One region of the Neisseria weaveri genome, then DNA from elsewhere that is predicted to be linked to it. Evidence: predicted binding sites of a transcription regulator. Region 1 holds the regulator's gene; each other region holds the start of a gene.

Region 1 (3,257 bases):
CCTTCGTTTAATGCGGTGGCAAGTTCGTCGTCGGGTTTGGCAAAGTGGTCCATGCCGATGAAAATATAGCCGTTTTCAGTTAGATAGTTGACTGCATATTGCAGCATATCCAATTTTTCTTCGCTGCCGGGTACGGCTTCGGTATCGATACGCCGCTGCGGCTTGAACAGGTGCGGCAGGTGTGCGTAATGATAGAGTGCGAGACGGTCGGGGTTGAGGGATAAAACGGTATCCAGCGTGTTTTTGATGCTGTTTGTGTTTTGGTGCGGCAGGCCGTAGATGAGATCGACGCTGACCGATTTGAATCCGGCTTCGCGGGCGGCTTCGATAACGGTGCGGGTTTCTTCCAGGCTTTGAATGCGGTTGACGGCCTGCTGCACTTTGGGATCGAAATCCTGTATGCCGACGCTCATGCGGTTGAAACCGAGTTTGCCTAAGTGTAAAACGGTTTCTCTGCTGACTTTGCGGGGATCGATTTCAATGGAGTATTCGCCGGTGGGCATAAGCTCGAAATGCTTGCGTATCATAGAGAATACGCGTTCGAGTTGCTCGTCGTTTAAAAAGGTGGGCGTGCCGCCGCCGAAGTGCAGCTGTGCCAGTTTGGGCCGGCCGTGCAAGTGTTTTGCCAGAAGCGCGGTCTCTTTTTCCAGATATTCGATATAGGCATCGGCGCGGCCGGTGTCTTTGGTGATGATTTTGTTGCAGCCGCAGTAATAGCAGATGGTGTTGCAGAAGGGAATATGGATATAAAGCGAGACCGGTTTGTTGAGTGCACCCGAACGGCGTTGTTCCAAGGCGTTGATGTATTCGGATTCGGTAAAGCCGCTGTGGAAACGGTCGGCAGTCGGGTAGGAGGTGTAGCGCGGACCGTTGGCCGGAAGCGAGGCGATCAGCAGACGGTCGAACTCCGGTTGGGGGGCGGGATGCAGCAGGATGGGTTTCATGGTATTCGGAAGCAGGTATTGGATTAGTCAAAGTTTGCTGAGTTTGATAGAATGCCTTTATTGTTACAAGCATGTTTTGATATGAATCAATGCGGATTCATTCAGATAGAAATAATAAAAAAGGTTGCTGTTTATGGCTGAGCCGAAAAATCAGTTGAAAGCATTATGCTCCACGTGTTCTTTGAAAGAATTGTGTTTGCCCGTCGGATTGCGCCCGATGGAGTTTGAGCAATTGGATGCCGTTATCCGTCAGAGCCGGCGTTTGAAAAAAGGCGAATATCTCTTTAGGGCGGGAGAAGTGTTTACTTCTCTGTTTGCCATTCGAACCGGTTTTTTTAAGACGACGGTTGCCAGCCAAGACGGCCGCGATCAGGTAACCGGATTTTTTATGTCCGGAGAATTGGTCGGTATGGACGGTATTTGTTCGCATGTCCACAGCTGCGATGCGGTTGCTTTGGAAGACAGTGAGGTTTGCGAGCTGCTGTTTGCGCATATGGAAGAGTTGGGTAGACAGATTCCGAGTCTGCAAACGCATTTTTTCCGCTTGATGAGCCGCGAAATCGTGCGTGACCAAGGTGTGATGTTGCTGTTGGGTAATATGCGTGCCGAAGAGCGTTTGGCTGCATTTTTGTTGAATTTGTCGAACCGTCTGTATTCGCGCGGTTTTGCGGCGAATGATTTTATTTTGCGGATGTCGCGCGAAGAAATCGGCAGTTATCTCGGTTTGAAGTTGGAAACGGTTAGCCGGACTTTGTCTAAATTTCATCAGGAAGGCTGGATTTCGGTTGAACACAAGCATATCCGTATTTTAGATGCGCAAGTGTTGAAGAAAATGGTGTCGGGCTGTTCGAATGCTGTTTGATTACTGTTTGATTGTGATTTGACTTCACTGTAATTTGTATTTTTATCATGATTGAGGCCGTCTGAAATTTTCAGACGGCCTCAATGGTTTTATTTGCGTATGAAATACGGATGATGTTTATCGGAAGGATATTCCGCGAAATGATTCATCAGACAGGGGAAACGGAACGGCCCAATGCGGCGGCTTCGGCAGCCAGCCGGGTAATGGTGTGCCAGTCGCATTTGGCAACGGCTTCTTTCGGCGTCAGCCATGAACCGCCTACGCATAATACATTGGGTAAATTCAGATATTCCGCTGCCGAAGCCGGGGTAATGCCGCCGGTGGGGCAGAATTTGGCTTGAGGGAACGGGCCGTACAGTGCTTTGAGCATTTGGATACCGCCTACGACTTCTGCAGGAAACAGTTTTAAGGTGTCGATGCCGTATTCCAACGCGAGCATTAATTCGCCCGGTGTGGCAATGCCGGGAATCAGGGGGATACTGCTTGTTGAGGCCGTCTGAATAAATTGCTGATGTATGCCCGGGCTGATGGCAAAAGCTGCGCCGGCATCTTCTACGGCTTTGAGCTGTTCGGCGTTAATCACGGTGCCGGCACCGACAACGGCCTCGGGCAGTTCGCGTTTGATTTGTCGGATGGCTTCCAGGCCGAACGGGGTGCGAAGGGTGATTTCCAATGTGCGGATGCCGCCTGCAACCAAGGCGGCGGCAAGGTCGACGGCGGTGTCGGGATTGTCGATGGCGATTACGGGAATCACGGGGCTGGTGGTCAGAATGTCTTGAGCGTTCATAAAAATCTCCGTCGGCACGGCTGTTTGACTGGCAAACAGCCGTGATAATTGTGTCGGGTGCGGGAGGCCGTCTGAAAATTTGGTTAGGCGAAATCGCCGCCGAAACTCATGGCACCGGTTTCTGCGCTGCTGGTTTGGTTGCGGAAAGCGGCAAATAATTCTCGTCCGAGTCCGTGATGGTTGCGGCGTAAATCTGGCTGAGGAATGGTGCGTTGTCGCCACTCGTGTTCATCAATCAGTACATTGAGTTCACCGGTTTCGGAGTTGAAACGGATTAAATCGCCTGTTTGTATTTTACCGATATTGCCGCCCAGCAGGGCTTCGGGCGACATATGGATGGCGGCCGGAATTTTGCCTGACGCGCCCGACATGCGGCCGTCTGTAATTAAAGCGACTTTAAAGCCTTTGTCTTGAAGAATGCCTAACGGTGGCGTGAGTTTGTGCAATTCCGGCATGCCGTTGGCACGCGGGCCTTGAAAGCGTACAACGGCGATAAAGTCGCGTTCCAGTTCTCCACGCTCGAATGCCGCCAATACTTCTTTTTGATCCTCGAAGACGATGGCGGGCGCTTCGATAATGCGGTTGCCTTCGCGTACGGCGGAAACTTTGATAATGCCGCGTCCGATATTGCCTTTCATCAGACACAAGCCGCCGTCTTTGGAAA
Region 2 (3,257 bases), 160 kb from region 1:
GAGCACTGTAGGGTTTTACGCCCGGCGCAGGCTGTGTTACGGATTTTGTAAAAAACAACGGTACAACTTCAATCAAGAGGCCGACGCTGATTACCAAGAAGGTAAAGACAATCAACACTCCGACTTTTTCCTCAGCTAATTGTTGTAATTTCATTTTGGTAGCCTGTCTTTCTTATATTAGTGGTGTTGAGTTTGCGAAACAGCAGGAATTTCAGCATCCACCGGTTTGCCGCCGACAGCTGTACGGTAAACGTTATAAGCCATAATTACCATACCGCTCAAATACAGCACACCACCTGCGAAACGGATCATATAGAAAGGCATACTGCGTTTTACTGACTCAACGAAAGAGTAGGTTAAAGTACCGTCATCATTCAGAGCGCCCCACATCAGACCCTGCATCACACCTGAAATCCACATTGACGCGATATAAAGAACCACACCGATTGTAGCAATCCAGAAATGCGCTTCAACCAACTTGACACTGTGCATTTCTTTTTGCCCGAACAAGCGCGGAATCAGATAATAAATCGCACCGATGGTAACGAAACCTACCCAACCCAAAGCACCCGAGTGTACGTGACCCACGGTCCAGTCGGTATAGTGGCTTAACGCGTTAACCGATTTGATAGACATCATCGGACCTTCGAATGTAGACATACCGTAGAAAGACAATGAAACCACCAGGAATTTCAAAATAGGATCGGTACGTAATTTATGCCACGCTCCTGACAAAGTCATAATACCGTTAATCATACCGCCCCAAGAAGGTGCAAACAGAATTAACGACAGAACCATACCCAAAGACTGAGTCCAGTCAGGCAAAGCGGTATAGTGCAGGTGGTGAGGACCGGCCCACATATAAGTGAAGATCAATGCCCAGAAGTGAACCACAGACAAACGGTATGAGTAAACCGGACGGCCTGCTTGTTTAGGAACGAAGTAATACATCATACCCAAGAAAGCAGCAGTCAAGAAGAAACCCACCGCGTTATGACCGTACCACCACTGAACCATCGCATCAATCGCACCCGAATAAATCGGATAAGACTTCATAAAGCCGGCAGGAATGCTCAGGTTATTAACAATGTGCAGCAAGGCAACAGCCAAAATAAACGCACCATAGAACCAGTTGGCCACATAGATATGTTTGATCTTGCGGGTGGCGATGGTACCGAAGAATACGATGGCATAAGCAACCCATACCAAGGTAATCAGGATATCGATCGGCCATTCCAATTCCGCATACTCCTTACCTTGGGTATAACCCAAAGGCAGGGTAATTGCAGCCAAAACGATAACGGCCTGCCAGCCCCAGAAAGTAAATGCCGGAAGGAAATTACCGCCGAACAGACGCACATTACATGTACGCTGAACAACATAATAAGATGTGGCAAACAGACCGCAACCACCGAAAGCGAAAATAACCGCGTTGGTGTGTAACGGACGCAGACGGCCGAAGTGAAACCACGGGCCGATGTCGGTTAAGTCTAAAGCAGGGGCAAACAGTTGGGCGGCGATAATCACGCCAACCAACATACCTACAATACCCCAAACTACAGTCATGATGGCGAACTGCCGCACCACTTTGTAGTTATAAGTTTGCGTTTCCATGAAGGTCTCCATAAAACATGGCAATTAATATTGATCGGTTTGCTTTAGCTTTCTGATTCAAACTAAAGAGACACCCGATTTTTCTTAATTTAACACCGCTGCCGTCATTTCAGACATGCAAAGCGGAAGTTTAACTGGTACATTTTAAATCAAAACCTTTGCCATACCAAGCCAAATCGGTGTAAAACCATAACTTCGCAAAGGAAAACTACGATTTACCTTTGTATCTCGCTAGCTTAAGGGCTGCAACTTTTTTGCTTATTGATACAAGTCAAACTGTTTGGACTATCTAAACATTTTTTAACAATTCGGATTTTCTATGCTTTACTACACCGTCTCTCCCAACCCCAATAAACACCAGTGGGAAATCTGCTTAACGCTTCGCCAAGAAAAAGCCTTATCTTTAGAATTCAGTTTGCCGAACTGGGTTCCCGGCAGTTATCTGATTCGTGATTTTTCACGGCACATTATCGAAATCAACGCTTGGTGTAACGACCGTCAAACGAGCTTAATCCAAACGAGCAAAAATACTTGGAAAACCCCGCCTTTGGCCGGAGAGTGGCGCATTTGCTACACTGTTTACGCTTTTGACTTGTCTGTACGCGGCGCATTTCTTACAACCGAACGTGGTTTTTTCGACGGTGCCTGCCTGTTTCTGAAAGCATCGGGATTTGAACACTTTCCGCACCAGGTTTCCCTGCAAAACCTGCCGCACGGCTGGAAAGTAGCCACTACCCTGCCCCGCATCGGATCCGATACACATCATAATTTCCAGACGGCCTCTTATGCCGAATTGATCGATCACCCAGTTGAAACCGGCAATATTGAAATCCTGCACTTCTCGGCAAACAACATTCCGCACCGTATTGCCTTGAGCGGCCATTATGCCGACTTTGACAGAACCCGTTTTATCGACGATATCCGAAAGATCTGCCAAGCAGAATTGGCAATGTTTCCCGAACCGGCGCCGTTCGAAGAATATCTGTTTCTCCTGCACGTCGGCGACAATATCTACGGCGGTCTTGAGCACATCAGCAGTACCGCCCTGCTTGCCGACCGCAATTGCCTGCCTTTGCACAACACTCCGGATAATGACGAAAACTACGTCCAACTTCTCGGCCTGTGTTCACACGAGTATTTCCACGCTTGGAATGTGAAATCCGTCAAACCGGAAGCATTCGCCCCTTACGACCTTGATCAAGAGTGCTACACCGAACAATTATGGGCTTTTGAAGGCATCACTTCCTATTACGACGATTTATTCCTGGTGCGCAGCGGCGTCATTACTCCCGAAACCTATTTAAATCTCTTAGCCAAAAACCTGACCCGGGTACAGCAGGGCAAAGGCCGTCTGAAACAGACGTTGGCAGAATCCAGCTTCACCGCTTGGAACAAATACTACAAACAAAATGAAAACAGTCCCAACAGCATTGTCAGCTACTATCAAAAAGGCGCGCTGGCCGCTTTATGCCTAGACTTGATTATTCGTGAAAAAAGCAATGGTTTATTCAGTTTAGACACGGTTATGCAACAACACTACCGCGACTGGCAGGCAACCCGTAAAGGCATTCCGGAAAAACAATGGCAACAACGCTGCCAAGAAATCACCGGCTTGGATTTAAATGAATTTTTTCAGACGGCCT
Region 3 (3,257 bases), 100 kb from region 1:
ACCGAAACATCAAACCCTCCCATTTTTTCAGACGGCCTCAACAAATAACCCAGCCGCTTTATTTCATAGGATATTCCTCCATGCCCGAACTACCCGAAGTCGAAACCACCCTGCGCGGCATCGAACCGCACATCCAAGGGCAAACCGTACAAAACATCACCATACGCCAACCCAAACTACGCTGGCCGGTTTCCCCCGATTTACCGTCAATATTGCAGCATCAACCCGTTTTATCCTGCAACCGCCGCGCCAAATATTTATTAATCCGATTCCCGACAGGCATTTTACTGATTCATTTAGGCATGTCCGGCAGCCTGCGTATTTTTACAGACGGCCTCAACCAAACCGTACAAGCCGGCAAGCACGACCATATCGACATCGTCTTCACCAACGGCACCCTGCTGCGCTACCACGATCCCCGACGTTTCGGCGCCATGCTGTGGTTTTCCGGCGCAGAAGAACACCACCCTCTACTGCAACATTTAGGCCCGGAACCCTTGAGCGACGACTTCAACGCCGCCTATCTGCATCAAAAAATCAGTAACCAGCAACGTGCCATTAAAACCGCATTAATGGACAATGCCGTTGTCGTCGGCGTGGGCAACATTTATGCCAACGAAAGCCTGTTTAAATCAGGCATCTCACCGCTGCGTCCTGCCCGTTCGCTGACATTGGCAGAATGCACGCTTCTGGTCGGCAACATCCGTGCCGTATTGCAACGCGCCATCGAAACCGGCGGCAGCACCTTGCGCGACTTCGTCAACAGCGACGGCAAAAGCGGATATTTCCAACAGGAATACACCGTTTACGGGCGGCAAGGACAGTCCTGCCTCCAATGCGGAACCGAAATTATGAAAACCACCATCGGCCAGCGTGGAACCTTCTACTGCCCGATTTGCCAAAAGTAAGCAGTTGGAATTCACAAAATCCCTGCCCCATAAAAAACAAAAGTCCGCCCGTTTAAATACAGGCGGACTTGTTCTTTCAATCATTATTTAAAGAATCAGCCGGTTTGCACAAAATACCAATACAGATTCCGTGTTCTCATCAAATAACAAATATCAAAAGGCCGTCTGAAAACAGAATGTCTATCTATTTTTCAGACGGCCTCAATCTGTAAATCAACAGCCAAGATTATTCTGCATCGCTTTCCGTGCTGCGGATAATCAATAAAGGCAGATGGCTTTGACGCATCACGGTCTCGGCGAAGCTGCCCATCAGCAAATGCATCAAACCGGTACGGCCGTGCGTACCCAACACCAGCAATTCCGCACCTTGCTCGTCGGCATAGTCAACCAGCTCTTGCGCCATTTCGCGCGCACCTTTGTTGGCAACCAACAGATGTTTGTTGATACGGGAAACGCCTTTTTCCTGAGCAGTTTTTTCGGCGAAATCCAAAACTTCGTTACCTTGTGCAACCGCCGCCGCTTCATAGCTGTCGTGTTGCAGGAATTCGGGAGCCAAAGCCATATATTCGGCAGGATTGGCCACATGCACCAACGTCAGCTGCGCATCGCTGCTGCCGATCAAACCGGCCGCATGATTCAAGGCGTTTAAAGAAGTTTTACTACCGTCAACCGCGACAACCAAATGTTTATACATGTTCACTCTCCTTGTGTGATAACCGCAATACTGTCGATAAAGTTTCATTATTCATGAAGCCGTGATTCCGCTCGAAAATCGAGCCGCCCCACAGCTTCGTCCTTGAAGTATAATACCACTTCCTCCGCAGAGCGGAAATTTTTGAATGATTCTTGATTTACCACAAGGCCGAACCATGTCCGATACGCCGAACTATTCCTCACGCCGCTTCGGCGGCATTGCCCGTCTGTACGGCAATACTGCTTTACAGAAATTCCACCGCGCCCATGTATGCGTAGTCGGTGTCGGCGGCGTCGGCTCTTGGGCGGTCGAAGCACTGGCACGTTCCGGCATCGGCAACCTGACATTGATTGATTTGGACAATGTGGCCGAATCCAATGTCAACCGCCAACTTCCTGCACTGACTTCGGAATTCGGCAAAGCCAAAGTGACTTCATTGCACGAACGTATCCGGCAAATCAATCCCAAATGCAAAGTAACCGAAATCGAAGACTTTGTTACGGAAGAAAATTTAGAAGAACTGTTTTCAGACGGCTTTGATTTTGTTATCGATGCCATAGACCAAATACGCATCAAAGCAGCGATGGCCGCTTATTTTGTCCGTAACAAACAAGCCTTTGTTTTAAGCGGCGGCGCAGGCGGCCAGAAAAATCCGGCTCAAATTCAGACAGCCGATTTAAACCGGGTCACACACGATCCCCTACTCTCCAATCTTCGCTATACCTTACGCAAACGCTACGGCTTTTCCCGCGACACCAAAGCAAAAATGGGCGTGCCCTGCGTGTATTCCACGGAAAATATCACTCCGCCGCAATCCGGAGAAGCCTGTTCGACTGACAGCACACCGCAAGGATTATCGTGTGCAGGTTACGGCGCCAGCATGTTGGTTACCGCTTCGTTCGGACTATATTGCGCCCAAGCCGCCATCGAACATATCGGTAAGCAGCCATGAATATTGCCGTCAATACGCCTATGCCGTCTGAAAATCATGCCGTTGCCTGGATTTTCGGCCAGCCGGTTACCGATATTCCCCAAGATTTATTTATTCCGCCCGACGCATTGAAAGTTGTCCTAACCAGTTTTCAAGGGCCTTTGGACTTACTGCTCTATCTGATACGCAAACAAAATATCGATGTTCTGGATATTCCGATGATCAAAATCACCGAGCAGTATCTCCACTACATCGCCCAAATAGAAGCCCACCAGTTCGATCTTGCTGCCGAATATCTACTGATGGCGGCCGTGCTGATAGAAATCAAATCGCGGCTGCTGCTGCCTCAAGCCGAAAAAACCGAAGAAGACGAAACCGCCGACCCGCGTGCCGAACTGGTACGCCGCCTGTTGGCTTATGAACAAATGAAGCTGGCGGCACAAGGCTTGGACGGCTTACCCAGAGCCGGCCGCGATTTTGCTTGGGCATATCTGCCCTTGGAAATCGCTGTCGAAGCCAAACTCCCCGAAGTTCAAATTGCCGATCTCACCCAAGCTTGGCTGGCGATTCTTTCCCGCGCCACCCATAAAAAAAGCCACGAAGTTATTCAGGAAGCCGTTTCCGTTCGGGCGCAGATGAGCGCTATTCTCCGCAAACTGAACCAACAAGGGCAATGCCGTTTTTCCGAACTCTTCAAACCCGAGCAAGGCCGTGCTTATGTCGT

The links. The regulator FNR, encoded in region 1, switches genes on or off when oxygen is low (the NO sensors DNR and NnrR bind a similar motif). The targets are predictions, from matches to a motif close to TTGATNNNNATCAA.
Region 2: ccoN (cytochrome-c oxidase, cbb3-type subunit I) is a predicted target of FNR. The motif match lies at 1,876-1,889, and genes of this name have one in related genera.
Region 3: EL309_RS08730 (universal stress protein) is a predicted target of FNR. The motif match lies at 1,755-1,768, and genes of this name have one in related genera.

Annotation. Positions count from the first base shown of each region.
Region 1 is NZ_LR134533.1:1,711,783-1,715,039, forward strand. Features, by position in the region: gene hemN (oxygen-independent coproporphyrinogen III oxidase) at 1-944, opposite strand, end outside; gene fnr (fumarate/nitrate reduction transcriptional regulator Fnr) at 1,078-1,806, shown strand; gene EL309_RS08320 (bifunctional 4-hydroxy-2-oxoglutarate aldolase/2-dehydro-3-deoxy-phosphogluconate aldolase) at 1,955-2,593, opposite strand; gene edd (phosphogluconate dehydratase) at 2,677-3,257, opposite strand, start outside.
Region 2 is NZ_LR134533.1:1,555,691-1,558,947, reverse strand. Features, by position in the region: gene ccoO (cytochrome-c oxidase, cbb3-type subunit II) at 1-154, opposite strand, end outside; gene ccoN (cytochrome-c oxidase, cbb3-type subunit I) at 178-1,614, opposite strand; gene EL309_RS07585 (M61 family metallopeptidase) at 1,934-3,257, shown strand, end outside.
Region 3 is NZ_LR134533.1:1,816,500-1,819,756, reverse strand. Features, by position in the region: gene EL309_RS08740 (NUDIX hydrolase) at 1-48, shown strand, start outside; gene mutM (bifunctional DNA-formamidopyrimidine glycosylase/DNA-(apurinic or apyrimidinic site) lyase) at 81-908, shown strand; gene EL309_RS08730 (universal stress protein) at 1,135-1,602, opposite strand; gene EL309_RS08725 (tRNA threonylcarbamoyladenosine dehydratase) at 1,778-2,554, shown strand; gene EL309_RS08720 (segregation and condensation protein A) at 2,551-3,257, shown strand, end outside.